3 regions of the Neorhizobium sp. 2083 genome follow, and region 1 is predicted to be linked to each of the others. Evidence: predicted binding sites of a transcription regulator. Region 1 holds the regulator's gene; each other region holds the start of a gene.
What was found. Region 1 encodes PhoB, which activates phosphate uptake and scavenging genes when phosphate is short. Its sites were predicted from a motif close to TGTCATNNANCTGTCAT; they were not measured.
Positions count from the first base shown of each region.

Region 2: the regulator PhoB is predicted to act here: its motif matches at 1,994-2,010, upstream of ppk2 (polyphosphate kinase 2).
Region 3: the regulator PhoB is predicted to act here: its motif matches at 1,685-1,701, upstream of J2X76_RS10195 (glycerophosphodiester phosphodiesterase family protein).

Region 1 is NZ_JAVDTC010000001.1:1,012,299-1,015,570, forward strand. It holds gene J2X76_RS05210 (GcrA family cell cycle regulator) at 226-768, shown strand; gene J2X76_RS05215 (PACE efflux transporter) at 957-1,394, shown strand; gene phoB (phosphate regulon transcriptional regulator PhoB) at 1,401-2,084, opposite strand; gene phoU (phosphate signaling complex protein PhoU) at 2,114-2,827, opposite strand; gene pstB (phosphate ABC transporter ATP-binding protein PstB) at 2,873-3,272, opposite strand, start outside.
Region 2 is NZ_JAVDTC010000006.1:198,718-201,989, forward strand. It holds gene J2X76_RS22720 (L,D-transpeptidase) at 1-151, shown strand, start outside; gene leuC (3-isopropylmalate dehydratase large subunit) at 323-1,732, opposite strand; gene ppk2 (polyphosphate kinase 2) at 2,054-2,968, shown strand; partial or broken gene J2X76_RS22735 (amino acid ABC transporter permease) at 3,092-3,272, opposite strand, start outside.
Region 3 is NZ_JAVDTC010000002.1:413,789-417,060, forward strand. It holds gene J2X76_RS10180 (SDR family oxidoreductase) at 1-654, opposite strand, end outside; gene J2X76_RS10185 (hypothetical protein) at 794-1,042, opposite strand; gene J2X76_RS10190 (DUF983 domain-containing protein) at 1,143-1,562, opposite strand; gene J2X76_RS10195 (glycerophosphodiester phosphodiesterase family protein) at 1,767-2,630, shown strand; gene J2X76_RS10200 (hypothetical protein) at 2,627-2,929, opposite strand; gene J2X76_RS10205 (amidase) at 3,094-3,272, shown strand, end outside.

The DNA of each region.
Region 1 (3,272 bases):
CTCTCCAGGACAGCAAGTTGGGGAAAACCACGAAATCGAATCCCGCAGATTCGCCCGACTCTTGCCACGGAGTCAGCCTCACACTAGGTTAAAGATCAATTACTAGACTGCATGCGGCGGAACTAGTCACCTCAAGCATAGATATAGTGGGTGCTGCGAAATGATTTTCGCAGCAAAGGTGGAAGGATTCTGCATGCCAGCAACGTTCAAAGGCGGAGAACGGGCATGAACTGGACAGACGAGCGTGTCGAGAAGCTCAAAAGATTATGGTCGGAGGGCCTGAGTGCCAGCCAGATCGCAGCACAACTCGGAGGCGTAAGCCGGAATGCGGTGATCGGCAAGGTGCATCGCCTCAGCCTTCCCGGCCGGGCGAAAGCCGGCGGTACGGTCGCGACCGGTCGCACATCGGCGGCCAAGCGCACGACATCGGCGCCGCGGGCTCCGAACTATGCATCGCGCGTTACCACCACCACCCGGACTGTAGCCCGCGCCGTGGGCGCGACGATGGTGAAGGAAGAGATCGAGGTCGAACCTTACGAGGAGATGGAATATCGTCCCGCCTCGAACGTGGTGGTGCCGATCTCCCGTCGCCTGGCACTGACCGAACTGACCGAGCGCACCTGCAAGTGGCCTGTCGGCGATCCGCTCAAGGAAGATTTCCACTTCTGCGGCTGTGAATCCCCGGACGCCTCGCCCTATTGCAGCTATCACGCAAAGCTCGCCTACCAGCCGGTGAACGAGCGCCGCAAGGTTGCCGTTCGCGTCTGAGCGGCGGCGCGACACGAGGACAAGATCGAAAGCGGGCTTCGGCCCGCTTTTTTTGTTGCAGATGGCGGATCTGCCGGTCAGGCCTTGCTCCGGATCGGCATTGCGCCTATCTGAAGGATGGCGAGGACGACCTCCCCCATCCGGGCAAGAACTCCGGGACGACCCGGAACAGCACCCAGGAGGTCATCATGCGCTCCACACGCGACCGTATCCGCCATGCCATCAGTTTCGAGTTGATCGGGCTCGCCATCATCACACCACTCGGCGCCATCGCCTTCGGCATGCCGGCCACCGATATCGGCGTGGTCGGCATCGGCAGTGCGACGATCGCCACCGGCTGGAACTATCTTTACAATCTCGGCTTCGACCATCTGATGCAGCGTTTCACCGGCAGCACGCAGAAAAACACCGCAATACGCGTGGCGCATGCGGTGCTGTTCGAACTTGGCCTGCTCATCGCGCTTCTGCCGCTGATCGCCTGGTATCTCGGCGTCAGCATTCTCCATGCGCTGATGATGGATGTGTCTTTTGCGGTCTTCTACGTGGTCTATGCCTTCATCTTCAACTGGGCCTATGACCGGATCTTCCCGCTGCCGGAATGGCAGCGGAAGACCGAGGCGGCGTGAACCGCCTCAGGATTCCATCGAATAACCCGCGCCGCGGACGGTGCGGATGACATCCTGCATGTTGGAGAAGTTGAGCGCCTTCCTGAGGCGCCCGACATGCACATCGACAGTACGTTCGTCGACATAAATGTCGTGCCCCCAGACGCCATCCAGAAGCTGCGAACGCGAGAAGACGCGGCCGGGCGAGGCCATCAGGAACTCCAGAAGACGGAATTCGGTCGGGCCCAGGCGCACCTCACGGCTCTTTCGGTGAACGCGGTGGGTTTCCCGATCGAGTTCGATATCGCCGCAGCGGAGCACGCTGGAGAGCACTTCGGGACGGGCGCGGCGGAGCATGGCCTTGACGCGGGCCATAAGTTCCGGCGTCGAGAAGGGCTTCACCACATAATCGTCGGCGCCGGTGGCGAGGCCGCGAACACGTTCGCTTTCCTCGCCTCGGGCCGTCAGCATGATGATCGGCAAGCGCTCCGTTTCCGGACGCATGCGCAGCCGGCGGCAGAGTTCGATGCCGGAAACGCCGGGCAGCATCCAGTCGAGTATCAGAAGATCCGGCGTACGCTCCTGAAGCCGGATCTCGGCTTCGTCCCCCCGCAAGATCGTCTCGACCTCATAACCTTCCGCTTCGAGATTGTAGCGAAGAAGCACGCTGAGCGCTTCTTCATCCTCGACCACCGCGATTTTAGGCAGCATTTCAGCTCTGCTCCGTCAGCATTCCATCATTATTCGGTGATCGCACCGAGCGTGTTCGACGAGTCGTCCTTCGGGCGATCGCCTTCAGGCTGCGCGCCCGTCGTCATGTAGTAGATGGTCTCGGCGATGTTGGTGGCGTGGTCGCCGATACGCTCGATGTTCTTGGCGCAGAACAGCAGATGCGTGCAGGTGGTGATGTTGCGCGGATCTTCCATCATGTAGGTGAGGAGTTCGCGGAACAGCGAGGTGTACATCGCGTCGATCTCCTCGTCGCGGATGCGGATCGCCTCGGCCTTTTCCGCCGAACGCGTCGCGTAGACGTCGAGGACGTCCTTGAGCTGCACGAGGGCGAGATCGGAGAGATGTTCGAGACCACGGGCGAGCTTGCGCGGAACGCCGGTGCCCTGAACCGCGATGACGCGCTTGGCGGTGTTCTTGCCGAGGTCGCCGACGCGCTCCAGATCGGACGCGATGCGCAGCGAACCGACGATCTCGCGAAGGTCGGCGGCAACAGGCTGGCGGCGGGCGATCGTGACGATCGCCTTGTCGCCGATCTCGCGCTCGGCGTGATCGAGGATCACGTCGTCGGAGATGACCTTCTGGGCGAGTGCGGCGTCGGAATTGACCAGCGCGCGCACGGCGTCCGAGCACATCTGCTCGGCAAGACCGCCCATCTCGGAGATGCGGCGGCTCAGATATTTCAGTTCGTCGTCATAGGCCGACAGGATATGGGTCGATGCCATCTTCTAGTCCTCAAAATTGATTTTCAGGCGGCACGGTCGGCTGGATCAGCCGAAACGACCCATGATGTAGTCCTGGGTGCGCTGGTCGTCGGGGTTGGTGAACATCTTGTCCGTATCGTTCTCCTCGACGAGCTGGCCGAGATGGAACATGGCGGTGCGCTGCGACACGCGGGCGGCCTGCTGCATCGAGTGCGTCACGATGACGATCGTGTAGTTGGCGCGCAGCTCGTGGATGAGTTCCTCGACCTTGGCGGTCGCGATCGGGTCGAGAGCCGAGCAGGGTTCGTCCATCAGGATGACTTCCGGCGATACGGCGATCGCACGGGCAATGCACAGGCGCTGCTGCTGACCGCCAGAAAGGCCGGTGCCGGATTCATGCAGACGATCCTTGACCTCGGTCCAGAGGCCGGCGCGCTGCAGGCTCGCTTCGACGATCTGGTCCATG
Region 2 (3,272 bases), on a different contig from region 1:
GCGTGCCCGCAACCGTGGTTCGGCGATCTTTTTCCACCTCATCAAGCCGGGATACCAGCCGACCGCCGGCTGCATCGCCGTCAGTTTACAGGATATGAAGCGGTTGCTCCGGTTCATGCGCAAGGGGACGGTGGTGCAGGTGCTGGGGTAAGAGCACCGGAAACGAAAATGCCCGGCGCTGGGGCCGGGCATTTTCGTTTCCATCATCCTTGGGCTTGCCCGAAGGATCCAAACCGTCTCGACCGATCCAATCGTTGCAGATGCTCGGGACAAGCCCGAGCATGACGGCGGAGACTAAGCTTCTTCACATCCCGTGAGTTGCCTACTTCCACTCGCGGATATCGACGAAGTGGCCGGCGACCGCCGCCGCCGCCGCCATGGCCGGCGAGACGAGGTGGGTGCGGCCCTTGTAGCCCTGGCGACCTTCGAAATTGCGGTTCGAGGTGGATGCGCAGCGCTCGCCCGGCTTCAGGCGGTCGTCGTTCATCGCGAGGCACATCGAGCAGCCCGGCTCACGCCATTCGAAACCGGCATCCTTGAAGATCTTGTCGAGGCCTTCGGCTTCCGCCTGTTCCTTGACGATGCCCGAGCCCGGAACGACCATGGCCGAGACGGTCGAGGCGACCTTGCGGCCTTCGACGACCTTGGCGGCGGCGCGCAGGTCTTCGATGCGGCCGTTGGTGCAGGAGCCGATGAAGACGCGGTCGACCGCGATATCGGTGATCTTGGTGCCCGGCTTCAGGCCCATGTAGTCCAGCGCGCGCCACTTGGAGCTGCGCTTGGTCTCGTCCTGGATGTCATCCGGGTTCGGAACGGTGCCCTGAACCGAGATCACGTCCTCCGGCGAGGAGCCCCAGGAGACGATCGGCGGCAGGTTGGCAGCGTCAAGCACGACGACCTTGTCGAAATGCGCGCCTTCTTCCGTCTGCAGCGTCTTCCAGTAGTCGAGCGCCATGTCCCAGGCCTTGCCCTTCGGGGCGCGGGGCTTGTCCTTGATATATTCGAAGGTCTTTTCATCGGGCGCGATCAGGCCGGCGCGGGCGCCGCCTTCGATCGTCATGTTGCAGACGGTCATGCGGCCTTCCATCGAGAGCGACCGGATCGCTTCGCCGGCGAATTCGATGACGTGGCCGGTGCCGCCGGCGGTGCCGATCTCGCCGATGATGGCAAGGATGATGTCCTTGGCGGTGACGCCCGGCGGCAGCTGGCCGTCGACGCGCACCAGCATGTTCTTCGCCTTCTTCTGCACCAGCGTCTGGGTGGCGAGCACGTGCTCGACCTCGGACGTGCCGATGCCGTGCGCCAGCGCGCCGAAGGCACCGTGGGTCGAGGTGTGGCTGTCACCGCAGACGATGGTCATGCCCGGCAGGGTGAAGCCCTGTTCGGGACCGACGATGTGGACGATGCCCTGGCGGACGTCCTTTTCGGAGTAATATTCGACGCCGAAGTCATGGGCGTTCTGGGCAAGCGCCTCCACCTGGATGCGGCTTTCCTCGTTCTTGATGCCTTCGTAGCGGTCGAGGGTCGTCGGCACGTTGTGGTCGACAACGGCGAGCGTCTTTTCCGGCGCGCGGACCTTGCGGCCGGCCATGCGCAGGCCTTCGAAGGCCTGCGGCGACGTCACCTCGTGAACGAGGTGACGGTCGATGTAGAGAAGACAGGTGTGGTTTTCATCCTCGGAAACGACGTGGTCGTCCCAGATCTTGTCGTAAAGGGTGCGGGGTGCGCTCATGGCTGCTGTCCGTAAAGCTGACTGAAACAGGAAATGGGTATCCGGCAGCACGCGGCTGCCTCAAGCTGAGGAAGGTCAGCTAAGTCGGTCGCAAAGCGCCCCGGATACGCGCGCGAAAAAGCGTGCCGGCAGACGCTTGTGGTCCTGCAGCACGACGATATGGTTCGCGAGGCATCCGAATTTCGATCCCATAGCGGCTGCAATAGCAGTTTCTGCAGAAATCGGCAATCGAATTGCGTCGTCGGAAACCTGTCGCATGATTGTCATAAAGCTTTCGCGGAAACGTGGTTGATCTCAATTTCCAGAACGGAGGAATGCCTTATGTCCGAACCCATCCAAGACCAGCTCAGCCGCATCAAGGACGAAATCGCCGACAGCTTCGATGAAGAGCTGGAAATGCAGATGGAGGAGGACCGGCTGGACGAGCTGGTCGCCGAGGGCATGTCGGAGCCGGCAGAGCCGACGATCGACCGGAAGATCTATTTCCGCGAACTCTTCCGCCTTCAGCATGAACTCGTCCGCCTGCAGGACTGGGTGCAGTACAAGAAGCTGAAGATGGTCGTGTTGTTCGAAGGCCGCGACTCGGCCGGCAAGGGCGGCGCCATAAAGCGCGTCACCCAGCGCCTCAATCCGCGCGTCTGCCGCACCGTCGCACTGCCGGCGCCGACGGAGCGCGAGCGGAACCAGTGGTATTTCCAGCGCTACGTCCCGCATCTGCCGACCGCCGGCGAAATGGTGCTGTTCGACCGCTCCTGGTACAACCGCGCCGGCGTCGAGCGCGTCATGGGCTTCTGCACCAAGGACGAGCTGGAGGAATTCTTCCGCTCGGTGCCGGAATTCGAACGCATGCTGGTCCGCTCCGGCATCGTCCTCCTCAAATACTGGTTCTCTATCACCGACGAGGAGCAGGAATTCCGCTTCAAGATGCGCATCCACGATCCGCTGAAGCAGTGGAAGCTGTCGCCGATGGACCTCGAAAGCCGCGTCCACTGGGAAGAATATACCAAGGCCAAGGAAGAGATGCTCCAGCGGACCCACATCCCGGAAGCGCCGTGGTGGGTGGTGCAGGCCGTCGACAAGAAGAAGGCGCGGCTGAACTGCATCGCCCATCTTCTTGCCCAGGTGCCTTACGAGACCGTGCCGAAGGAAGCGATCGACCTGCCCGGCCGCGTTCGTCACGACGATTACATCCGCCATCCCGTGCCGGCGGACATGTACGTCCCGGAAGTCTACTGAAGAGGGCCGCGCGTCCGGCCGGAGGCACCGTCGATCTCCGCCATCCGCTGCTCATCCAAGCGGTGCGGAAACATGGCGGGTCCGCGCCTCCGTTCATGTCGCAACCGTCGCTCGGGCGGAGGGCTAACGTTCCCTCCGTCCGCGCAACCGGCTCTCGATGCCGCGACAAGCCGATCGTCAGCAGCAAATAGATGTAGGTGACGATCGAATAGGTTTCGAAGAAGGGGAAGGAAGCGGCGGCATAGACCTTGGCCATCTGCGTCATGTCGGCGAGGCCGAGCATCGAGACGAGTCCTTCGCCAGT
Region 3 (3,272 bases), on a different contig from region 1:
CGCATTGGCACGGATGCCCTTTTCGGCCAGCAATTGCGCCAGCCCGGCGGTGAAATTCTGGATCGCACCCTTGGTCGTGGCATAGGCGAGCAGCGTCGGGCTCGGACTGTCGGAATTGATCGAGGCCGTATTGATGATCGCGCTGCCCGGTTTCATATGGGGAACCGCTGCTTTCGTGAGATAGAACATCGCGTGGATGTTGACCTGAAAGGTCAGCTCCCATTCCTCGTCGCTGATGTCTCCAATGTCGGAAAACGTCGCCTGATGGGCGGCGTTGTTGACGAGGATGTCGATGCCGCCGAGCTCCTTGACGGCCCGGTCGACGATCGAGCGGCAATGCGCCGCGGTCTTGATGTCGCCTCGTACCAGCACCGCCTTGCGGCCGGCCTCTTCGATCAGGCGCCTGGTGTCCTCCGCATCCTCGTCTTCGTCGAGATAGGAAATCAAAAGATCGGCGCCCTCGCGCGCATAGGCGATCGCGACCGCCCGGCCGATGCCGCTGTCGCCGCCGGTGATGACCGCCCTCTTGCCGGCCAGGCGGCCAGAACCGCGATAGGAGAGCTCGCCGTGATCCGGCACCGGATCCATGCGTCCGGTAAATCCCGGCATCGGCTGCTGCTGTTCGGGAAACGGCGGAGTGGGGTACTGAGCCATGGAGCTTTCCTCGTCTTTGAAGCCGTAAAGAGTTCCCCCAACTGGCCCCGACTGGAGATGTTCCCGGTCAAACACAGGACGGAAAAGAAAAGGTGCGTCGGACCGCGCCCCTTGGCCGTTGCGCCGCGCTTCCTCGAATTCACGCTCCCGGCGTCATTGCACCGTCGCCGCGGCGCAGCCGTTTCAGCTGGCGTACGATCCGAAGAGAACCGGAAGCCCTTGCCGCCGAAGCCGCCGAACTCTTCGACAAGATCCGCAGCATGTCCTCCGCCTCGTCCGCCGAGATGGTGCCGCGGGCGGCCAGCCCATCGATCAGCATCATCATCACACCTTCGACCGCAAGCGACCTTCGGTGAACTTCCATTTCGGTTTCATCGGCATCGGACATTGCATGCTCCTTGAATTCTCCCTGCCGAATGGTTTTGTGAGAAAATTGTTCCTCACCATCCGGCAAGGCTTGTTCAGGAAGTCTGACGCGCCGGCGCCGGTCAGCCGTTGCCCCGACCATCGCCGGGGGACGTCGGACCTTGACCCTTGTCGACCTTGCCCGGCCCGGCCTTGTAGAAATACTGGCTCGCCACCAGCCAGCCTTTCAAGGGCCGCATCGGCGCGAGACAAGTGAGGAGCAGGAAGGGAAGCGAGATCAGCAGATGTACCCAGAAGGGCGGCTGGAAACTGGTCTCCATCCACACCGCAAGCGCTATGCTCGGGATGCAGCCGAAACACATGACGAAGAAGGCGGGACCATCCCCCGGATCGGCGAAAGAATAATCGAGGCCGCAGGCCTCGCAGCTTGGCCGCAGCGACAGGAACCCCTGGAACAGATGCCCCTGGCCGCAACGCGGGCAGCGACCGCGCAGGCCGGTGCTGGTGGGAGGAAGAGGCGCCCAGTTTGCGTCATGGGACATGAGATCTGCCTTTCGTGACAGGAGATAATGCGTATTTTCGGGATACTATCCGGCAGGTCCTCATAACAAGCCGTTCCGCGATAGCGATAATCACCGCTTTTGAGGCTCAGCCATGAAAATTCTGTCATCGATCTATGGCAGGCAGCTCCAAAACAATAGTCTGGCATCGATCGAATCGCCGCCACCCACCTTAGACGGAATTTCATGGCTTCAGAATTTTCAGGCCTCGGCATCGCCTATAAGGGCCATTTCACCCGGCTGAAGTGGCATCGCCTGCGCCGCAGTTTCAAGGATCCGCTGTTTTCGGCAGGCGTCATGGCGGAGGGCTTTCGCCTCGGCGCCTCGAGCGAACTCGACCTGCGCGTCCGCGCCGATGGCGGCTTCGTCGTCCTGCATGACGAAGAACTGGAAGGGGAGACCACCGGCCACGGCCTCATCCGCGAGGCTTTGCCGGAAACCATCCGCGGCCTGACGCTATTGGAAGGCGGCCATCCGCCGATCCTCAGCGAAGACCTTGCGACCATGCTTCGGACCGCCCATCCCGATGCCCTCCTGCAGTTCGACATGAAGGACGAATTCGCGGCGGTTGGCTCGCGCGGCGTGGATCATCTCGCCGGATATTTCGCCGGCGCCGGCTCCTCGATCATCATCAGCGGCGCCGATCTCGATCTCATCGTCGCCGTCAAGAACAGGCTGCCGGATCTCAAGCGCGGCATCGACCCGACCAACAAGCTCGTCGACATCTACCGGGACCAGGGCCTCAAGGGCGTGGAGACGGACCTGCGCGCAGATATTGCCGGCCCGACGGAGCCGGACACCATCTACCTGGCCTGGCAACTGGTGCTGCAGGCTGCGAAGGACGGGCTCGATCTGATCGGCCTCTGCCACGATGCCGGCAGGCTGGTCGATGCCTGGACCTTCAACCTCCGAAGCCCGGACGCGGGGTTCGACGAGGCAGAAGCACGGCAATTCGCCGCCCTGATGGCATTGAAGCCGGATCAGATCACGACCGACGAACCGATCGCCACAGAACGCGCCTGGGCCCGTATCGCGCCTGAAGCCAATTAGTCGTCGATGCCGAACGGATCGCGATAGACCCGCCGGCTGACCAGTTTGAGGCTGCGGTCAGGCTGGATGATGTAGTTTTCCTCGACCCGCTGGCCGAGTTCGTTGCGGAACTCGTGGGGCACGACGCTGCCGATCGGCGACTTGGTGAGCTTGGTGCGCGGCTGGCCGCGATAGGTGATACTGCCGGGTATCGGCTGGATGCCGGGTCCGATGTCGATGGCCCCGGTGGTTCCGCCGCCGTCCGTGCTGCAGCCGGCAAGTGCGATCGCGAGACCGGCGATGGCGATGATGTTTTTCATGGGCTGATCCTTCCCGATATCCCGCTGACGCGGTGGACTCACTGAACTTCGCCGATATGCGGGAAGTTCCATGCCACAAGCAGGGCCGATAAATCCTCTACCCATCGACAAAATATCCGATACATCTGTGGGCCGCCAGTAACGGAATGGGGAGAATGACTGCCGTGACGAAATCCTTTGGTGCCATGTCGATCGCCGAACTTTCCGCGCTCATCCAGATGCGCAAGGTCGATCCGGTCGAGGTCACGGAAGCGGTGCTGTCAGGCATAATGGCCTATCCGGACAAGGCGGTATTCGTCTCGCTGCTCGAAGAGCGCGCCACGGCGGAAGCCCGTGCCGCCTC